Regions from separate parts of the Streptomyces sp. NPDC047043 genome, predicted to be linked through region 2. Evidence: riboswitches for the same ligand, from Rfam matches in the RefSeq annotation. Region 2 holds a riboswitch; each other region holds the start of a gene.

Region 1 (7,063 bases), on a different contig from region 2:
CAGGAGTACCTGCCGAGGGAGGAGGCCGAGGACTGGATCGTGCACGCCTACTTCGACCAGGACTCCACCCCGCTCGCCATGTTCACCGGCGTGAAGGTGCGCTCCTGGCCGCCGCACGCCGGAATGACGGCGAACGCGTACGTCGTCGACAACCCGGAACTCGCGGACATCGCCGCGCGTTTCATCAAACAGATCGGCTTCTCCGGCATCATCGACCTCGACCTGCGCTTCGACCGGCGCGACGGACAGTACAAACTCCTCGACTTCAACCCGCGCATGGGCGCCCAGTTCCGGCTCTTCGAGAACGAGTCGGGGGTGGACGTCGTCCGCGCCATGCATCTGGATCTGACCGGACGCCCCGTTCCGGAGGGTGAACAGCGGGCCGGCCACCGGTACATCGTGGAGAACATCGACCTGCCCGCCCTGCTCGCCTACCGCCGCAGCGGCTATACGACGCCGCACGCACCGGCGCGCGCGAGCGGGACGGAGCTGGCCTGGCTCGCGGGTGACGACCCGCTGCCGTTCCTCACGATGCTCGCGCGCTTCGTGCGGCCGGGCGCGAAGCACCTGTATCAGCTGTGGCGGACCAACCGCCGCGGCAGCACCACCAGTTCGAGCAGCTAGCCAGCCAGCTCAGCTGTGAGAGCCGGACACGAAGTGACGAAGTGATTGTCCTGGGGAGGGACTTCGTGATTCAACCGGTTGCAGTCATCGGCGCCGGGCCCTTCGGCCTGTCGACCGCCGCCCATCTGCGAGCCCGCGGCATCCCGGTCCGCGTCTTCGGCGACCCCATGGTCAGCTGGCGCGACCACATGCCCGTCGGCATGCTCCTGAAGTCGACCCCGGTAGCCTCCAACCTGGACGCGCCGCAAAAGGGTCACAACCTGGTCGACTACTGCGACGCCGCCGGCATCCGGCGGCTGGTGACGGACGAGGACATCATCCCGATCGAGACCTTCATCGCCTACGGCGAGTGGTTCCAGCAGAAGCTGGTGCCCGAGCTGGAGCAGGTGCGAGTGGTGTCGGTGGACCGGCGCAAGAACGGCGGCTTTGAACTCAAGCTGGACTCCGGCGAGTTGTTCACCGCCCGGGCGGTCGTCGTGGCGACCGGCCTGTCCGGCCTCGCCCATCTGCCGGCCGAGCTGGCCTCGGCCGCGGCGGACGGGCCCACCCCCACCGGGCCCGTCTCCCACAGCTCCCAGCAGCACGACCTGACGCGCTACTCCGGCAAGGACCTGATCGTCGTCGGCGCCGGCCAGTCCGCGCTGGAGACGGCGGCGCTGGCGGCGGAGACCGGCGCGCAGGTGAGGGTGGTCTCCCGGGGCCGGGGCAGGGTCGCCTTCGGTGCGCCGCCCTGGAAGCAGCCGAAGCTGCGCCCCGAGTCGCCGTTCGGCCGCGCCTGGTCCCTGTGGGCCCTCAGCTACTACCCGCACCCCTACCGCTACCTTCCGGCCGAGGCCCGCCACTACCTGGTCCGCCGTGTCCTGGGCCCGCTCGGCGCGTGGTGGCTGCGCGACCGCTTCGAGGGCAAGGTGCAGGTCAGCGAGGTCGACCGGATCGTACGGACGGACGCGGCCGACGGCAGTCCGACGCTGACTGTCCGCACGCAGGCGGGCGGCACGCAGCAGCTGTCCGCGGACCACGTCATCGCGGCGACCGGATACCGGGTGGACATCGCGGCCATGGACTTCCTCGGCCACGAGCTGCGCACCCAACTGGTGGTCAGCCGGGGCACGCCCAAGCTGGGCGCGGGGTACGTGTCCTCGGTCCCCGGGCTGTATTTCACGGGCCTGCCGGCCGCGGCGTCGTACGGACCGGTGATGCGGTTCGTGTGCGGCACGGAGTTCGCGTCGCCGAGGCTGGCGAAACACCTGGCTGCGGCACACGGCTGAGGCCTACGCGCCCTGTGCGCGTTGCCAGTTGAGGAACCCCTCGATCAGCCCGGGCGGGTTGGCGGCCTCGGTGGCCTCGACCTCCCAGCCCGGGCAGTCCATGTCGAACACCACGACGGGCAGCGGGCGGCCGAACATCTCCTCGACACGGCCGCTCGCATGCAGATGCCGGGCGAGGTCGACACAGGCGTCGGCGAAGTGCAGATGAAGCAACTCGCGCTTGGCGTCGATCTCGTCGTCCTCACCGACCCCCACCTCCTCGCCGTCGTACCAGAGCCCGAGCCGCCTGACCTCGTCCTCGTACAGCGGGCCGCCCACCGGATCCTCGGGTACGTTCCCGAGCATCTCGAAGCCGTCGAGGAGCCAACAGGCGCAGTTCCAGCGGGCCTCGCCCGGGTCCTCCGGGTATTTCTCGCGCTCGTACTGGCTCTCCGTGTTGTAGCCGATGGCCACGTACGGCCGCCGGGCGTCGTAGTCGATCTGCCAGATGCGGAACGAGAGCGCGTATATCTCGGGCCGCAGTTCCTGCGGGAACCGCTCCAGGATGCCGACGGCGGCCTCGCGCAGATGCGCCTGGAACTTCTCCGCCCGATCCTTCACAACAACAGCCCCGTTCCGTAAGTGCAGTGAAAGCGACATCGCAAGCGTCGCAGCCGCCACTGACAAGGGACTTCGGAGGCAGCAGGCACCATGGCCAAAAGCCCCGTACTGGTACCGAAGAGCCCATGCCGGTGGCGGAAAGGCCGTTATGGGTACGGGAGTTGACGAAGTGGCGGGGGTGAACGGGGCGGTCGTCCGGTTGGCGATGAGTCGGCGCGGCGTCCTGTCCGTATTCTCTGATCATGGCCGCACCCACCGCATATGCACTCATCGCCACCGACCTGGACGGCACGCTGCTCCGAGGCGACGACACGCTCTCCGACCGGTCCCTCGCCGCGCTCGCGCGGGCGGCCGGCGCCGGCGTCCGGCACCTCGTCGTCACGGGCCGGCCGGCCCCGAGAGTGCGCCCGCTCCTGGACGAACTGGGCGGCAGGGGGCTCGCGGTGTGCGGACAGGGCGCGCAGGTGTACGACGCCGGCGCGGACCGTCTGCTCTGGTCCGTCACGCTGGACAGGGAGCTGGCCGAGACCGCCCTGGGCAAGATCGAGGCCGAGGTGGGCGAGGTGTACGCGGCGGTGGACCAGGACGGCGTGGACGGCCTCACGCTCATCGAACCGGGCTACCTGATGCCGCATCCCGCGCTGCCCGCGGTACGCGTCGAGCGGCGCGACGACCTTTGGTGCGAACCCATCAGCAAGGTGCTGCTGCGCCATCCCGACCTGACGGACGACGAGTTGGCGGCGACGGCTCGCTCGGTGGTCGGTTCGCTGGCCACCGTCACCATGTCGGGGCCGGGGACCGTCGAACTCCAGCCATGCGGCATCACGAAGGCGACGGGCCTCGCACTGGCCGCCGCATACCTGGGACTTGGCCCGGAAGGGACGATCGCCTTCGGCGACATGCCGAACGACATCCCCATGTTCGACTGGGCCGCCCACGGCGTCGCGATGGCCAACGCCCACCCCGAACTCAAGGCCGTGGCCGACGAGATCACCCTGTCGAACGAGGACGACGGCATCGCCGCCGTCCTCGAACGACTCTATTCGTGACCGCAGAGACCTAGTACGCCCCGAACACGTTGTCGATGGAGCCGTACCGCGCGGCCGCGTAGTTGCAGGCGGCGGTGATGTTCGCGACCGGGTCGAACGGGTCGAGCGACGTGCCGGGCACGTGGTAGGCCAGGAACGTCGGGTCGATGACCTGCAGCAGGCCCTTGGACGGGGTGCCCGCGGCGGCGTTGGAGTCCCAGTTGTTGATGGCGGCCGGGTTGCCGGACGACTCCCGGATGATGTTGCGGTAAATGCCGTCGTACGTACCGGGAATTCCCTTCTGCGCCATGATGTCCAGCGACTGGCGGATCCATCCGTCCAGGTTGTTCGCGTACGTCTTGGCGGAGGCCTGGGTGGCGTGCGCGACGGACGAGGACTTCTTGGCGGCCGTCGTGCTCGCCGTCTTCGTCGTCCTGACCGTCAGCTTCAGGCCCGAGTGGATCAGCCTGGGGTTGTCGCCGATGGCCTTGCGGTTGTCCTTGTAGATCTGCCGCCAGCCACCCGGAGTGTCGTATTTGTCCGCGATGCCGTAGAGCGTGTCGCCGTTGACCGTGGTGTACGTGACGGACCTGACCTGCGATGCGGCCGACGCGGCGGCGGGGGCCTGGGCCGGCGTCGCGGCGCTCGCGGCAGTCGCGCTCAGGAGCGGGATCGCGAGTGCGGCGGTGCCGGCTCCGGCGGCGACGACGCCTCGGGTGAGGGGGCTGGTTCTGGGGCGGCGGTGCTTGCCTCGGGGCATGGCGCTGTTCCTCTCCGGCGCCTACGAGGTGAGCTGTCGGGTTCGGGCGGGGAGTTGCCCGGCCGCGCCCTGACGGGCACGGCTTCACCCCTAGCCGTTCCGGGACGCATCGAGACGTCCGGACCGGCGACTTACCTGGGTCCCCCGCTCCTGCCGTGTACGAGTGGGTGCGGTGATGGAAGCTCGGACGGCGGCAGGATTCGGCGTCCGCCCGGCTGGGCCGGAAACGTATGCGAGAGCACATGCCCGAAACAAGTGCCGGATTGATGGATCGCACCCATTGACCTCGGCATGAGCCTTATGGGCCGCTTGATCCTTTGCGGCTGCCAAGGCTCAACTGGCTCATGGCGCAAGGGGGAACGCGAGCGGAGGGTGGTGGTGACGTCTGCGGTCGCGCGTGACTCAAGTCACTGACATCGCACCCGATTCACGAAGCGTGCAAAAACGGGCAATGCCCTCAACTCATAGTCAACCGGCCGTCCGTGGGATCCGCCGCTCCCATGTCCGGTGGAAGACGACCTCTCCACCGTCCGTGCAAATCACCTCATTCGAGGCGATGAAGTCCTTTCCGGTACAGCTGATCTTCGAGCGCGTACGGACCGTGGCGTCCCACGCGAGCTCCGGCCGGTGCAGGCGGACGAACCAGTCCGAGCGGGTGCGCGCCGACAGAGGGTCGGCCTCATGGATCGTGTACGTCTCCAGGGCGTCCTCGGTGAACTCCAGACCGTCCGGGTACACGCGCGTGCCGCCGTAGCGCGGGTCGACCTCCAGGCGCCACTCGCCCTTGGCGACGTCCCGCACCACGAGGCGCTCGGGGCGCGGTTCGTCCAGCGTGATCGGGGAGTTCACGCCCAGCGTCTGCGCCTGCTCCGGCTCCTCGAAGATGATCGCCTTCTCGTCCGACGCACGCGCGCGTACCGGAAGTTCCAGCGAACTGCCCTCCGGATGCAGCGTGAAGCCGGCCGCCGAGTCGGGCTGCGGCCAGATCCACGGCCAGTACGCGGAGGACACGGCAAGACGGATGCGATGGCCGGACGGGAAGACATGGCCGATGCCGTTCAGCTCGAACTCGACGTCCTCGGTGGCACCCGTCGTCCACGGCACGGCACGGTCGCGTCCCTGCCGCGCGGACAGGTTCAGCACGCCGCGCGTGACGAGGGTCGATGAACCATCCGGTGTCATGTCACATAGCCGTACGACAATCTGACCGCTCGCCACCTCGGAGGTCACCCGCAGCCGCACCCTCGGCCGCCCCAGCACCCATGTCTCCTCGCCCACCACGAAGTCGAAGCACACCGACCGCCCGTCCTCGTCGCGCTGGTCCGGCGGCAGATCGGCGTCGTTGCCGAAGGGGAAGAAACGGCCGGCGTCCACGCCTGTGTGCTGGGGTGAGCGGACCGGTGCAGCGGCAGTGGAATGTGACATAGCACTGCCCGGAAGCCCGTACGAGACCGCCGTGACATTGGGCGACGGCCACCCCGGCTCCCCGACCCACCGCCCCGGCAGCGTCCCGTACACCGTGGCCGGAGGGTGCGAGTCGCTGATGTAGGCACGCAGCAGGGGCTCGCGCATCGCCCCGGAGTCGATGCCCTTGAGCCAGTGGTCCCACCAGCGCAGGGTCTCCTGGAGGAAGCCGATCGCCGGGCCCGGCGGCAGGCCGCGGTCCGGGTACTGGTGCGACCAGGGGCCGATCAGGCCGCGTACGCGGTCGGCGGGCAGGTGCTCGACGAGGCGCAGCACCGTGTCGCGGTACGGGTCGTGCCAGCCGCCCACCGCGAGGACGGCGGCGTCGATCGCGCCGTAGTCCTCGCAGACGCTGCCGTGGCGCCAGTACTCGTCGCGCGTCTGGTGGGTCAGCCAGGTGTGCAGGAAGGGCTCGACGGCGCCCTCCAAGCGCTTGATCCACATCTCCCGCCAGACCGGGCCGACGTACAGCGGATCGGGCGGTCGCGACACGAAGGCGAGCATCGTCGCCGCCCACGCGTGCATGTCCACCGCCAGGACGGAACCTCCCATGTAGTGCACGTCGTTGTCATAGCGGTCGTCCGTGGAGCAGACGGTGACGACCGCCTTGAGCGGCTCGGGCGCGAGGGCCGCGATCTGGAGGGAGTTGAAGCCGCCCCAGGAGATGCCGAACATGCCCACCTTGCCGTCGCACCAGGGCTGCGCCGCAAGCCAGTTGACCACCTCGACGCCGTCGGCGAGCTCCGTCGCCGAGTACTCGTCCGTCGGCATGCCCTCGCTGTTGCCGTGCCCGCGGATGTCGACCCGGACGGAGGCGTAGCCGTGGCCCGCGTACCAGGGGTGGCGCTGGTGGTCGCGGGGCGCGGTCCAGTCGGAGAGGCGGTACGGCAGGTATTCGAGGAGGGCCGGCACGGGCTCGTCCGTCAGGGGGCGCCACACGCGCGCGTACAGCAATGTCCCGTCGGGGAGCGGGATCCAGAGGTCCTCGTGAGTGGTGTCGTAGGGGAAGGACGTACGAATGTGCATCAGCAGGACCCCGTTGGCTTCAGTGGACCGGGTGCATCGTGCGGCGCAGCCAGGGCGCGGCCGCCGTCACGGCCAGGCCCGCGGCCACCGCGATGGCGCCGTTGACGCCGAAGTAGGCGGGCTTGGAGACGTCGTCGTAGAGCTTCACCGTCTGGGCCTGGATGCCGTTGGCGAGGGCGAGGGACAGGAACCAGAGGGACATGGTCTGGCTGGCGAAGGCGGCCGGGGCGAGCTTCGTCGTGGCCGACATGCCGGAGGTCTCCAGGAGGACGTCACCGAGGCCGAGCAGAAGG
Region 2 (7,063 bases):
CTCGGAGTTCCCCAGGATCGCCACCCGGGGTCCCGTCGGCAGCGGCTGCCGCGCGAGCAGCAACCCCGCGTCGACCAGCTCGGTGATCGTGTCGACGCGGATCACTCCGGCCTGCCTGAGCAGCGCGGACACCGTGGTGTGCGGCAGCCGCGTGGCCCGTACGGCATGCCCCTGCGGGGCGGAGCCGGCGCCCTGGACCACGACCAGCGGCTTCGCGGCGGCCGTGCGTCGCGCGAGGCGGGTGAACTTGCGCGGGTTGCCGATGGACTCGAGGTACATCAGGACGACGTCGGTGTCCGGGTCGTCGTACCAGTACTGGATGAGGTCGTTGCCGGAGACGTCCGCGCGGTTGCCCGACGACACGAAGGTGGAGACGCCCGTGACCCCAGTGACGCCGCCGCCGCGTCGCTGCAGCCGGGACAGCAGCGCGATACCGATGGCGCCGGACTGGGCGAACAGGCCGATCCGTCCGGGGCGCGGCATCTCAGGGGCGAGGGAGGCGTTCAGCCGTACGCCGGGGGACGTGTTGACGATCCCGAAGGCGTTCGGCCCGATGATCCGCATGCCGTACGTGCGCGCGTGCCGTACGAGTTCGCGCTGGCGCTCGCGCCCGTCGGGGCCGCTCTCGGCGTATCCGGCGGAGACGACGACGATCCCCTGCACGCCGTGCTCCCCGCACTCGGTGACGGCATCGGGGACGTGCTCGGCCGGCACGGCGACGACCGCGAGGTCGACGGGCCCGTCGATGTCCCGCACCGAGCGGTACGCGGGGACCGAGTCGAGCTCCTTGACGTCCTCGGGGAGGGCCTTGTTCACCGCGTACAACTGCCCCGTGAAGCCGGCGTCCCTGATGTTGTCGAGGATGCTGCGGCCCACTCCCCCGGGTGTGCGGCCGGTGCCGACGACGGCGACCGAGCCGGGCACCAGCAGCCGCTGCACGGACCGCGCCTCGGCCCGCTGCTCGCGCGCGTACTGAACGGCCAGCGAGCGGTCGGTGGGTTCGAGGTCGAACTCCAGGCGTACGACGCCGTCCTCGAAGCTGCGCTTCTGGGTGTACCCGGCGTCCATGAACACCTTGATCATCTTGGTGTTGGCGGGCAGCACCTCGGCGGCGAAGCGGCGGATGCCGCGCTCCCGGGCGACCGCGCCGATGTGCTCGAGGAGGGCGGAGGCGACGCCGCGCCCCTGGTGGGCGTCCTGGACGAGGAAGGCGACCTCGGCCTCGTCGGCAGGCGACGACGCGGGCATGCCATCGGCGCCGATGCGGTCATAGCGTACGGTGGCGATGAACTCGCCGCCGATGGTGGCCGCGAGTCCCACCCGGTCCACAAAGTCGTGGTGCGTGAAGCGGTGGACGTCCTTTGCGGACAGACGCGGGTAGGGCGCGAAGAAGCGGTAGTACTTCGACTCGTCCGACACCTGCTCGTAGAAGCTGACCAGGCGCTCGGCGTCATCAACGGTGATGGGCCGGATGCGTGCGGTGCCGCCGTCGCGCAGCACCACGTCGGCCTCCCAGTGGGCGGGGTACTCGTGCCGGTCCGGCGAGGTCTGCATGGGCCCCAGAGTACGGCTCGCGTCCGACAACGGCGCGAGGCAGTCTGTGGAGAACGCACAGCAGTCCGTGGAGAACGCAAGAGGACGGAAGTCGGGCCGAGGCCGCGGTCCGACCACTCACTCCGGACGGTACGAAGGACCGCTCCGGGCATGCTTCACGTGTGGGAAACTGGTCTAGACAACCCTGAGACAGTGAAGGGCAGCATCACATGGCTGAGCGCCGCGTCAACGTCGGCTGGGCCGAGGGCCTCCACGCCCGCCCCGCTTCCATCTTCGTCCGGGCCGCCACGGCCGCAGGTATCCCGGTGACGATCGCCAAGGCCGACGGCAACCCCGTCAACGCGGCCTCCATGCTGGCGGTCCTGGGCCTGGGCGCCCAGGGCGGCGAGGAGATCGTCCTCGCCTCCGACGCCGAGGGTGCGGACATCGCCCTCGACCGTCTGGCGAAGCTCGTCTCCGAAGGCCTCGAGGAGCTTCCCGAGACCGTCTGATCACGGCACCACAGAAGGGCTCGTCCGAATTATCGGGCGGGCCCTTCGCATTTCCCGTACCGGGGCTGCAGAATTCTCGATCGCGGGCAGCAGAAATAATCCCCCGCGAATTCTCTCCTCTTTGTATACGGCGCCCGTGTTAATGCCGCAGGCTCGACATGTTTACGGCATGTTGCGAGTTCCTCACACCGTTTGCGCGGTCCGGTCCGCCGAAGCGCAGCCGGTGCGCCGCGCTCGAGCGCTCGGTGTGCAGCGTCGTCACCGCCCGCGCGCGTTCGCTGTCGCCGCGGGCCACGGCGTCGACGATCGCGCCGTGCTCCGCCCAGGACTCCACGGGGTTGGCGGGCGCCTCCACGGTGTACATCCAGGCGATCTTGTGCCGCAGCTGGGTCAGCATCGAGGTCAGGGCGGGGCTGCCGGAGGCCTGTGCGAGGGTCTCGTGGAACCAGCCCCCCAGGGAGCGCAGATCCTCGCTGTTGCCCCTCCTGGCCCGCTCCTGGCCCAGTCTGACCAGACCGCGCAGCACCTTGAGGTGGGCCTCGGTGCGCCGCTGGGCGGCCCGGGAGGCACCCAGCGGCTCCAGCAGCATGCGCATCTCCAGCAGGTCGGCGGCCTCCTGTTCGGTCGGTTCCGCCACACACGCGCCCGCGTGCCGCCGGGTCACCACGAAGCCCTCGGCCTCCAGAGTGCGCAGGGCCTCGCGCACGGGGACGCGCGAGACGCCGTAGCGGCGCGCGAGCAGTTCCTCGGTGAGCCGGCTGCCGCGCTCGTAGACACCGGCGACGATGTCGTCCCGGATCGCCGTGCACACCGAGTGCGCCGGAATACGCATGACCGACCTCCGACTTAATCCCCGTGAAACGTCGATGATTGACGTGTGTTCCGTGACTCTATTGCACGGAGCCGGAATTTCCGACGGCGGGCCGGAATCCATGGATATTTTTTGGACAGCAAGGCGACAGAAACGACGAAACCCCGGCTCGGGGAGCCGGGGTTTCAGTGGATCCTGCGGTCCGTCGTCAGACGTTCACACCGTGCGAGCGCAGGTAGGCGAGCGGGTCGATGTCCGAGCCGTACTCGGGGGTCGTACGGGCCTCGAAGTGCAGGTGCGGTCCCGTGACGTTGCCGGTCGCGCCGGAGAGACCGATCTGCTGGCCCGGGGTGACCTTCTGGCCCACCGAGACTCCGATGGACGACAGGTGGCCGTACTGGGTGTACGTGCCGTCGTTCATCTTGATCACGATCTGGTTGCCGTAGGACCCGCCCCAGCCGGTCTCGACGACGGTGCCGGAGCCCACCGCGTGGACGGTCGTGCCGCTCGCGGCGTGGAAGTCGATGCCCGTGTGGCTGCCGGAGGACCACAGGCTGCTGCTCGCCTTGTAGCCGGTCGAGACATACGAGTTCGATATCGGCGCGACGAACGTGTTGAGGCGCTTGCGCTCGGCCTCGCGGGCGGCACGCTCCTTGGCCTCGCGCTCCTGCTTGGCCTTCGCGGCGGCCTTCTCGCGCGCGGCCTCCGCGGCCGCCTTCTTGAGCGCGGCCTCCTCGGCGGCCTGCTTCTGGGCGTCGGCCTGGGCGTCGATCTTGTCGGCGAGCGTGTCGCCGATGGTGATGACGGGGGTGAGGCCGGTCTGCTCGACGGAGGTCTCGGCGGCGAGTGCGGGGGCGGCCAGGGCACCGACGACGCCGGTGGTGGCGAGGGCCGCGACGCCGGCGGCGCGCTTGGTGGTGCGGTGCGTCCGGCTGGGACGGCGGTGCTTCCCGGTGGCGCGGGTGAACGCCATGTAGTGGCTTGTCCTTTCCTTCCTTCTCGCCTACCGGGTTAGCTGACGGGTTCGGAGCAGGAAGGTCTCCTACGGACCCCCTCGCTGCACGCGCGGGCGTCCGATTCACCCCAGGGACTGCGGTGGGTCCCCGGCTCCCCTGGCTCGCGCCGTACGGGGACTCGGCGATGGCTGTCCGGTGCCGCGGGTGCGGCGCGGTGCCTGACGGACAGCCCGGACGACGCTAAGCGGGGCCGCTTTCAATTCCCAAACGGATCAGGGTCTTTGTAGCGCATCCCACAGGGCAAACACGCAACTCTCCTTCAATTCTCTTTCAATTCGGACATAAGAGGGCCCTGGTGACTCATCAGTCACCAGGGCCCCCACGCGCGCGTGCGGCTGACCGGGCCTCTACTCGGCTGCCACGACGGTGACTTCGCCGATGCCGAGGGCCTCGACCGGCTCCTTGATCTGCGCCGCGTCACCGACGAGAACGGTCACCAGGCGGTCCTGCGGGAAGGCGCTCACGGCGGCCGCGGTGGCCTCCACGGTGCCGGTCGCGGCGAGCTGCTGGTACAGCGTCGCCTGGTAGTCGTCGGGCAGGTGCTGCTCGACCTGGTCGGCCAGCGTGCTCGCGACGGCCGCCGCGGTCTCGTACTTCAGCGGCGCCACCCCGACGAGGTTCTGTACGGCGACATCGCGTTCGGCGTCGGTGAGGCCGCCCTCGGCGAGCGTGCGCAGCACCGTCCACAGGTCCTGGAGCGCCGGGCCGGTGTTGGGGGTGTCGACGGAGCCGCTGATGGCGAGCATCGAGGCGCCCGAGCCGTCCGGGGCGGACCTGAGGACCTGGCCGAACGCGCGCACACCGTAGGTGTAGCCCTTCTCCTCGCGCAGGACGCGGTCCAGGCGGGAGGTGAGGGTGCCGCCCAGGCAGTACGTGCCGAGGACCTGCGCGGGCCACACGCGGTCGTGCCGGTCGGGGCCGACGCGGCCGATGAGCAGCTGCGTCTGGACGGCGCCCGGACGGTCCACGATGATCACGCGGCCGGTGTCGTCGGCGGTCACCGGCGGCACGGGGCGGGGCTCGGCCTTGGAGCCCGTCCACTCGCCGAGGGTCTCGCCGAGCAGCGCGTCCAGGTCGATGCCGGTGAGGTCGCCGACGACGACCGCGGTGGCCGTGGCGGGCCGGACGTGCCGGTCGTAGAAGGCCCGTACGGCCGCGGAGTCGATCTTCTCGACGGTCTCCTCGGTGCCCTGACGCGGGCGTGACATGCGCGAGGTCGTCGGGAACAGCTCCTTGGAGAGCTCCTTGGCAGCGCGGCGGGAGGGGTTGGCCAGCTCGTGCGGGATCTCGTCGAGGCGGTTGCGGACGAGCCGCTCGACCTCGCTGTCGGCGAACGCGGGCGCCCTGAGGGCGTCGGCGAGCAGACCGAGCGCCTTGCCGAGGCGGGAGGCCGGCACTTCGAGGCTGATCCGGACGCCGGGGTGGTCGGCGTGCGAGTCGAGGGTGGCGCCGCAGCGCTCCAGCTCGGCGGCGAACTCCTCGGCGGAGTGCTTGTCGGTGCCCTCGGAGAAGGCGCGCGCCATGATCGTGGCGACACCGTCGAAGCCGGTCGGCTCGGCCTCCAGGGGCGCGTCCAGGAGCACCTCCACGGCGACGACCTGCTGGCCGGGGCGGTGGCAGCGCAGCACGGTCAGGCCGTTGTCGAGCGCGCCGCGCTCGGGTGCCGGGAAGGCCCAGGGCTTGGCCTCGCCCGCCTGGGGCTGCGGGTGGAACTGCATCGTGGCGAGCTCGGTCACTTGGCCGCCTCCTTGTTGTTGTCGCCGGCTTCGACCGTGGCCTCGGCCTCGGGGTCTTCGGGCGGATCCGCGTCCTCGGCGATCTCTCCCGAGACCGGCTCGTAGACCAGCACCGCGCGATTGTCGGGCCGCAGGCGGGCCTTGGCGACCTCCTGGACCTCCTCCGGTGTCACCTCCAGGACGCGCTGGACGGCGGTCAGGGCGAGCTGCGGGTCGCCGAACAGGACGGCGAACCGGCACAGTTCGTCGGCGCGGCCCGCGACCGTGCCGAGCCGGTCCAGCCACTCGCGCTCCAACTGGGCCTGGGCGCGCTCCATTTCCTCGGCCGTGGGGCCCTCCTCGGCGAACCGGGCGAGCTCCTCGTCGATGGCGGTCTCGATGACCGGCACCTCGACGTCACCGGAGGTCTTCACGTCCAGCCAGCCCAGGGAGGGCGCTCCGGCCAGCCGCAGCAGGCCGAAGCCGGCGGCGACGGCCGTACGGTCGCGCCGTACCAGCCGGTTGTAGAGGCGGGAGGACTCGCCGCCGCCGAGGACGGTGAGTGCGAGGTCGGCCGCGTCGCACGCGCGCGTGCCGTCGTGCGGCAACCGGTAGGCGGCCATCAACGCGCGCGCGGGGACCTCCTCCTCGACGACCTCGCGCAGTTGCTCACCGATGACGTCCGGGAGCGAACCGTCGCGGGGTGCGGGCTTGCCGTCGTGCGCGGCGATGGAGCCGAAGTACTTCTCGATCCAGGCGAGCGTCTGCTCCGGATCGATGTCGCCGACGACCGACAGGACGGCGTTGCCCGGCGCGTAGTACGTACGGAAGAACGCGCGCGCGTCCTCCAGGGTCGCCGCGTCCAGGTCGGCCATCGAGCCGATCGGGGTGTGGTGGTAGGGGTGGCCCTCCGGGTAGGCGAGAGCGGTGAGCTTCTCGAACGCCGTGCCGTACGGCACGTTGTCGTAGCGCTGCCGGCGTTCGTTCTTGACGACGTCCCGCTGGTTCTCCATGGACTCGTCGTCGAGGGCGGCGAGCAGGGAGCCCATGCGGTCGGCCTCCAGCCAGAGGGCGAGCTCCAGCTGGTGGGTGGGCATGGTCTCGAAGTAGTTGGTGCGCTCGAAGCTGGTGGTGCCGTTCAGCGAACCGCCCGCGCCCTGGACCAGTTCGAAGTGTCCGTTGCCCTTGACCTGTCCCGAGCCCTGGAACATCAGGTGCTCGAAAAGGTGAGCCAGGCCGGTTCGTCCCTTGACTTCGTGCCGCGAACCGACGTCGTACCAGAGGCACACCGCCGCGACCGGGGTCAGGTGATCCTCGGAGAGCACCACGCGCAGGCCGTTGGCCAGGCGGTGCTCGGTCGCTGTCAGGCCTCCGGAGCCTGCCTGGTCTGTGGCCGTGTGACCCATGGGCATGTACGTCCCTTCGATCGCGGGTGCGGTGGTTGAAACCGCGGTTTTCCTGCCGGTCCTGCCACTG
Region 3 (7,063 bases), on a different contig from region 2:
CAGCCGGGAGCGGCGGGCCTGCCGCTTGGTCTGGGAGCGGTAGACGCGGGCCGCGGTCTGCTCGCCGAGCAGCCTGATCCTGGTCGCTGTGGAGAAACGGTCCCGGTCCTTCACGGCCATCTCCGCTTCCCCTTTCACACGCGCGTACGTCCCCGCACACGGTACGGGACCGAGTACGGGGACGTACGTACGACTGGCTAAGGCTTAGACCTGGTTGGGTCAGCCCTTACTGTGCCCGTGGTCCGCAGAGCGGACGTTCGGGAAGGCTCAGCCCTTGAAGCGCGGGAAGGCCGAACGACCCGCGTACACCGCGGCGTCGTCGAGGATCTCCTCGATGCGCAGCAGCTGGTTGTACTTGGCGACGCGCTCGGAGCGGGCCGGGGCGCCGGTCTTGATCTGGCCGCAGTTGGTGGCGACGGCGAGGTCGGCGATGGTGACGTCCTCGGTCTCGCCGGAGCGGTGGGACATCATGCACTTGAAGCCGCTGCGCTGGGCGAGCTCGACGGCGTCCAGGGTCTCGGTGAGCGAACCGATCTGGTTCACCTTCACGAGCAGCGCGTTGGCGGCGCCGTCCTCGATACCGCGGGCCAGGCGCTCCGGGTTGGTGACGAACAGGTCGTCGCCGACGAGCTGGACCTTGTCGCCGAGCTTGTCGGTGATGACCTTCCAGCCGGCCCAGTCGTCCTCGAACAGCGGGTCCTCGATGGAGACGAGCGGGTAGGCCGCGACGAGCTCCTCGTAGTACTCCGTCATCTCGGCGGCGGAGCGCTCCTTGCCCTCGAAGAGGTACTTGCCGTCCTTGTAGAACTCGGAGGCGGCGACGTCGAGCGCGAGGGCGATCTGCTCGCCCGGGGCGTAGCCGGCTTCCTTGATGGCCTCGAGGATGAGGTCGAGGGCGGCACGGTTGGAGTCCAGGTTCGGGGCGAAGCCGCCCTCGTCGCCGAGGCCGGTGGACAGGCCCTTGGTCTTCAGCACCTTCTTGAGGGTGTGGTAGACCTCGGTGCCCCAGCGCAGCGCCTCGGAGAAGGACTCCGCGCCGATCGGGGCGATCATGAACTCCTGGATGTCCACGTTGGAGTCGGCGTGCGAGCCGCCGTTCAGGATGTTCATCATCGGCACCGGCAGCAGGTGCGCGTTCGGGCCGCCCAGGTAGCGGAAGAGCGGGAGGTCGCTGGCCTCGGAGGCGGCGTGGGCGACGGCGAGGGAGACGCCGAGGATGGCGTTGGCGCCGAGGGAGCCCTTGTTGTCGGTGGCGTCCAGGTCGAACATCGCCTGGTCGATCAGACGCTGCTCGGTGGCGTCGTAGCCGACCAGCTCCGGGCCGATCTGCTCGATGACGGCGAGGACGGCCTTCTCGACACCCTTGCCCTGGTAGCGGTTGGGGTCACCGTCGCGGAGCTCGATGGCTTCGAAGGCACCCGTCGAGGCGCCGGACGGGACGGCGGCACGACCCGTGCTGCCGTCGTCGAGGCCGACCTCGACCTCGACCGTGGGGTTGCCTCGGGAGTCCAGGATTTCCCGGGCTACGACGACGTCGATGGACGGCACGAGCATCTCCTTCATGGATGTGACGCGGCTACGGCAGTAGCGCAGTGGCTCTGCGAGACGAGCCTAACCGTCTCCGGCCGATCGGCCACGCTGCCGACCACCCCTTGAGCGGAACCGAGAGTAAATTGTTTCCGAACGGAACAAAGCGTGGGCGCAAAAAGAGCCCCGCCCCGGTGCGTACGGGGGAACACGCACCGGAGCGGGGAGCCCGTGGGGACGGGGGAGGCCCTCACGTGTCCTCCATAGTGAAGGACACGGCTGTCAGGGCGCTGTGGTTCAGCTACCGGCCCGCTGTCACTTGAGGTGCAGCTGCTGGCCCGGGTAGATGAGGTTGGCGTCCTCGACGATGTCCTTGTTCAGCTTGAACAGCTTCTGCCAGCCGCCCTTGACGCCGTGCTTCTCGGCGATGGAGCTGAGGGTGTCACCCTTGACGACCTTGTACTCGCCGTCGCCCTTCTTGACCTTCTTGCCGGTCGGGGTGGTGACGGTCTTCGTCGACTTCTTGACAGTCGGACGCTCGGAGGAGCGGGAGGCGCTCTGCTCGGAGGAGCGGGTGCTGGTGCTGCCCGAGTTCGAGGAGCTGGAGGAGCTGCTGGAACCGCTGTACGTGGCGCCGGACAGACCCTTGCCGCAGACCGGCCAGGCACCCTTGCCCTGGGAGGCGAGGACCTTCTCGGCTATCTCGATCTGCTGCGCCTTGCTGGCCTGGTTGGCGGTGGAGGCGTACTTCGTGCCGCCGTACGCGGCCCACGTCGAGGCGGAGAACTGCAGGCCGCCGTAGTAGCCGTTGCCGGTGTTGATGGACCAGTTGCCGCCCGACTCGCACTGGGCGACGGCGTCCCACTCGGAGGCGGTGGCGGCGGAGGCGTTGCCGGCCGCCATCAGCGGGGCGGCGATGGCGACACCGGTGACGCCGGCGAGCGCGGCGACGCGGGTGGCCTTGGACGGACGACGGTGCTTGCCCTTGCCGGAAAACAGCATGGAAGGATCCCCTCACCGACGCCTGCGAGGTGAGCTGTCGGGTTAGGGCCGGTTGAGTTGCCCTGCCGCGCACCTCCCGGTGCACGACTTCACCCCAAGCCGGTTCCGGCTGCCTTCGGCCATACGGCCTCAACTGCCGGACCCGGCACTTACCTTGGGTCCCCCGCTCCTGCCTACGGCGCTTTACGCGACGACTGTTCCCGTACGGCCGCTGGCAGGATTCGGCGTTGCGGCAGCCGGGGCTCGTGGTGACGAGCGGTGACGACCGTAGACAGGGAATCCGGGGAATTTCAAAGACGATCAGGGCTTCTGAGACTCATCCCACACTTTCGCCAAAGCGGACATTCGGCGCGAAGTGTGACGCGAACTCCCTCTGCTTTTCGCCCTATTCGGCAGGGAGTTGCAGGGTCTGACCGGCGAAGATGTGGTTCGGGTCGGTACCGATGGCCTTCTTGTTCTCGGCGTAGAGCGCGCGCCATCCGCCGTCCAGGTCAAGGGAGTCGGCGATGGAGGCGAGAGTGTCGCCGGCATGGACGGTGTACGTGTCGTCCGTACGACTGTCGGCGGCGGACTCGTCGGCGCTGGCGCCACGATGGCGGCCGGTGCCGGTCGCGCCGGTGTCGACGAGGGCCCAAGAGCCCGCAGCCTGCTCGGCTTTGTCCGAGTCGTCACTGTTCGTCCGGCCTGTGGATGAGCTGTCGGCCGACTGCGCATCGGACGGAGAGACGGAAGGCGAGGCCGACTTGTCCGATTTGCTGGAGTTGCCCTTGGAGTCCGCGGAGGAGTCGGGAGAGGTGGAGGGCGAGGCCGACTTGTCCGCCGAGGACGTGCCGTCGGACGAGTTGCTCGACGACTCGCCCGAAGAGTTGGACAGACCGGTCGAGCCCGAACCGTCCAAAGAATCAGACGAACTGGACGAATCGGAGCTGTCGCCCAGAATGCCCGTGTCGACGTCGGCCGAGCCCGAGCTCTTGCTCAGCCCGGAGGTCAGACCGCAGGTGTGGAACGCGCCGACGCCCTGGTCGTCGAGGAGCTTCTCGGCGACGGCTATCTGCTGGTTGCGGCTGGCGAGGTCGGCGCTCGGGGCGTAGTCGAGGCCGCCGTACTTCTCCCAGTTCTTCTGGGAGAGCTGGAGCCCGCCGTAGAAGCCGTTGCCGCTGTTCTCGCTCCAGGAGCCGCCGGTCTCGCAGTTCGCCACCTTGTCCCAGGTGGTGCCGTCGGCGGCGTTCGCGCTCGCTGCCCCGAGGAGCGGGATGGCGATGGCGGAGCCGGTCACTCCGGCCGCGACGAGAAGTGCCGGAGCCTGGCGGGGGCGACGGTGACGACCGTTCCCGGAGAGCATGCGGAGGCCTTTCGCGAGACAGCAATGACCGCGGCGCATGGAACTCGGGCGCCGTCGTTGATCCGTGAACGTATCGGCACTCGATCACTTGTCACAAGTTAATGCCGCGTAGATCACGTGAAGATCACAGAGTAGAGGGCGTTTCACCTTTGACCGGGGGGATGCAGTGGCTCAATCGGGGTGAACTCGACCGGAAGCGTACGCAGTCCGCGCATGATGAGCCCGCCCCGCCACCTCAACTCGGCGGGGTCCTGGGCAAGTTGGAGGTTTGGGAGCCGGGTGAGGAGTGTGGCGAGCGCGGTCTGGCCTTCGAGCCGGGCGAGCGGTGCGCCGAGGCAGTAGTGGATCCCGTGGCCGTACCCGAGGTGCTGGTTGTCACGGCGGGCCAGGTCGAGGGTGTCCGGATCGGCGAACCGCTCCGGGTCCCGGTCGGCGGCGGCGAGTACGACGAGGACGGGGTCGCCGGGTGCGATGTGCTGTCCGCCGATGGTGAGCGGCTCGGTGGCGAAGCGCCAGGTGGCGAGTTCCACGGGGCCGTCGTAGCGGAGGAGTTCCTCGACGCCGGTTTCGAGGAGGCCGCTTTCGCCGGCGACGAGGGAGTCCTGGAGGCGGTGGCGCTGCTCGGGGTGGGTGAGAAGGGCGTACGTCCCGTTTCCGATGAGATTGACAGTGGTCTCGAAGCCGGCGAACAGCAGGATGAAAGCCATCGCCGCGGCCTCGTTCTCGGTGAGGTGCTCGCCGTGGTCGGAGGCGCGGATGAGGCCGGAGATGAGGTCCTCGCCGGGGGTGGGGGCTTCGGGGAGGGCCTGGCGCTTGCGGTGGATCAGCTCGGCGAGATAGCCGCGCATCTTCTTCACGGACCGCGCGACACCGCCCCGCGGCCCGCCGCCGTGCCGGATCATCATCCCCGCCCAGTCCCGGAAGTCGTCCTGGTCCTCGCGTGGGACGCCGAGCAGGTCGCAGATCGCGTAGATGGGCAGCGGGAAGGCGAACTCGTGAATGAGATCGGCTTCCCCCTTGGCCGCGAACTGGTCGATGAGGTGGTCGGTGAGCTCCTGGACCCGGGGGGCGAACTCGGCGACGCGGCGGGGCGTGAACGCCTTGCTCACCAGTCGACGGAGGCGGGTGTGGTCCGGCGGGTCGATGTTGAGCAGATGCGTCATCAACTCGGCCTTGCGCTCCCCCGGGATGCCGGTCTTGCCCTTGGCGTGGGCGGGTTCGTCGTGGTGCGCGGGATTCTTGGAGAGGCGGGGGTCGGCGAGGGTCTGTTTGGCGTCCTGGTAGCGGGTGACCAGCCAGGCTTCGACGCCGCTGGGGAGTCGGGTGCGGTGGACGGGGGCGTGGTCGCGGAGCCAGGCGTAGGCCGGGTAGGGGTTTGTGGCGAACTCCCAGGTGAAGAGTTCGGGGGCATGAGGGTCGGGGGCGGGCTGGTTGGTCACACCTCGACGTTAGCTGGCGATCTCAGCCCTCCGTCTCCCTGATCGCATCCCGGTAGGCCCGCCCGGCCGCCCGCAGTGCCGCTTCCGGGTCCACGCCCTCCGCCTCGGCGCGCACCGCCAGAGCCAGGAGTTCGTAGCCGATGCCCTCGCCCTTCGGCAGCGGCACCTCCAGCCCCGCCGTCCGTACCCGCGACGCCAGCTTCGATGCCAGTGCCAGGCCCGGCTGGCCCAGGGGGATGCCGTCCGTCAGCGACTTTCTCTGCTTCTCTATCGCCTTCGTTCGGAGCCAGTGCTCCTTGACCTCTTCCGGCGTCGACGCCGTCTCGTCGCCGAAGACGTGCGGGTGGCGGTGGATGAGCTTTGTGACGATGCCGGCCGCCACGTCGTCGATGGAGAAGGGCGTGTCCGGGTCCTCCTCCGCGATGCGGGCGTGGAAGACGACCTGGAGCAGGACGTCGCCCAGTTCCTCGCGCAGTTCGTCGCGGTCGCCTTCCTCGATCGCCTCGACGAGTTCGTACGCCTCCTCGATGCCGTACTTCGCCAGTCCCTTGTGGGTCTGCTGGGAGGACCAGGGGCACTCGGCGCGGATGCGGTCCATGACCTGGACCAGGTCGAGGAGACGGGCGCCGGGCAGGTCGTAGGAGGCGGGGAGGAGTTCCAGCTCGGGCATCTGCACGCGGCCGGAGCCGGCCAGGCGGGCCAGGCCGTCGGTCAGGGTCGGTTCGCCCTCGCCCGTCGCGACCACGACCATCGTGCGGCCGCCCGCGCAGGCAGCCACGAGTTCCTCCGCTGTCGGGCTCGCCTCGTCCACCCGTATGCCCGCTTCCCGCAGATACGGCAGCTGCGGGTGCGCACCGTCCGCGCACAGCACGCGGTCGGCGGCGTGCAGCGCCTGCCAGGCGGGCCAGGACAGCAGGCCGGGCGCGACGCGGTGGCTGGTGGTGAGCAGGACGATGCGGCCGGGGGCGGCTTCGGGGCTGGTTGCGTTCACGGTTCGAAGCTAACGCACGTCACCGACAGCCCCACGAGTTATCCACAGGCCGGGCGGACGACCCGGTTTCAGGAACCGCCGTGCCGTTACGCCTTCTGCTGCGTGGCAGTGACCTCGCGTACCCACGGCGTCTTCGCGTCGACCCGGCTGCTGTTCTGGACGTCCCAGGTGCCGTAGCGCGGGTTGAGGTCGACGTTCAGTTCCTTGGAGGCCTTGGAGAGGGCGTTCCAGAAGGCGGGCTTGCTGGTGTCGGTGCCGAGGCTCTGGGCGAGTTTCTGGGCCTCGAGCTGAAGGCGGAGGTTGTCGTCGAGGCGCTGCGGGGCGACGCCGTACTGCTGCAGCCAGGCCGTCTCGAGGGCCTTGGAGCCGCCGACCTGCTGCTCCAGGCCGGTGCGCATCTGCTGGATCTCCTTGGGGGAGACGGTCACGCTCGCGTCCTGGGCGGCGCGGTGCAGCACCCGGTCCAGGACCATGCCGTGCAGAGTGTCGCGGGTGAGGCTGCCGGTCTGGGCGACGGCCTGCTTGTACTGCGCGTCGTCCGACACGGCCGCGCGCTGTGCCGTGCGCACCTCGTTCACCCGGGTCTCCAGCTGCGCCACGGTGATCCGCTGGCCGCCGACGACGGCTGCCGCGCCGGGATGCGCGTCGCTTCCGCAGGCGGTGAGGAGGGGGGCCGCAGCGACGATCGCGGCGGTGAGCAGGAGCGCGGTGCGACGGCGGCGGTGCAAGGAAGCCTCCCGAGGAGATTGTGCGACGGTGCAC

The links. Region 2 has a riboswitch for cyclic di-AMP ahead of ABZ880_RS32810 (M23 family metallopeptidase). Riboswitches for the same ligand answer to the same signal wherever they lie in the genome.
Region 1: it holds a riboswitch for cyclic di-AMP, as region 2 does, so the genes downstream of both, ABZ880_RS21685 (LysM peptidoglycan-binding domain-containing protein) here and ABZ880_RS32810 (M23 family metallopeptidase) in region 2, are expected to answer to the same signal.
Region 3: it holds a riboswitch for cyclic di-AMP, as region 2 does, so the genes downstream of both, ABZ880_RS11880 (transglycosylase family protein) here and ABZ880_RS32810 (M23 family metallopeptidase) in region 2, are expected to answer to the same signal.

What each region holds. Positions count from the first base shown of each region.
Region 1 covers NZ_JBEYVO010000013.1:105,660-112,722, reverse strand. Annotated here, with positions in the region: gene ABZ880_RS21705 (ATP-grasp domain-containing protein) at 1-624, shown strand, start outside; gene ABZ880_RS21700 (FAD-dependent oxidoreductase) at 690-1,892, shown strand; gene ABZ880_RS21695 (hypothetical protein) at 1,896-2,492, opposite strand; gene ABZ880_RS21690 (HAD family hydrolase) at 2,735-3,541, shown strand; gene ABZ880_RS21685 (LysM peptidoglycan-binding domain-containing protein) at 3,552-4,280, opposite strand; cyclic di-AMP (ydaO/yuaA leader) riboswitch at 4,286-4,465, opposite strand; gene ABZ880_RS21680 (CocE/NonD family hydrolase) at 4,749-6,770, opposite strand; gene ABZ880_RS21675 (peptide MFS transporter) at 6,790-7,063, opposite strand, start outside.
Region 2 covers NZ_JBEYVO010000023.1:122,850-129,912, reverse strand. Annotated here, with positions in the region: gene ABZ880_RS32825 (GNAT family N-acetyltransferase) at 1-1,554, opposite strand, end outside; gene ABZ880_RS32820 (HPr family phosphocarrier protein) at 1,764-2,045, shown strand; gene ABZ880_RS32815 (GntR family transcriptional regulator) at 2,185-2,877, opposite strand; gene ABZ880_RS32810 (M23 family metallopeptidase) at 3,065-3,829, opposite strand; cyclic di-AMP (ydaO/yuaA leader) riboswitch at 3,843-4,006, opposite strand; gene ABZ880_RS32805 (pitrilysin family protein) at 4,220-5,608, opposite strand; gene ABZ880_RS32800 (pitrilysin family protein) at 5,605-6,999, opposite strand.
Region 3 covers NZ_JBEYVO010000006.1:234,695-241,757, reverse strand. Annotated here, with positions in the region: gene ABZ880_RS11890 (septum formation initiator family protein) at 1-120, opposite strand, end outside; gene eno (phosphopyruvate hydratase) at 268-1,554, opposite strand; gene ABZ880_RS11880 (transglycosylase family protein) at 1,843-2,529, opposite strand; cyclic di-AMP (ydaO/yuaA leader) riboswitch at 2,534-2,720, opposite strand; gene ABZ880_RS11875 (transglycosylase family protein) at 2,915-3,871, opposite strand; gene ABZ880_RS11870 (cytochrome P450) at 4,015-5,310, opposite strand; gene ABZ880_RS11865 (nucleoside triphosphate pyrophosphohydrolase) at 5,333-6,301, opposite strand; gene ABZ880_RS11860 (SurA N-terminal domain-containing protein) at 6,388-7,029, opposite strand.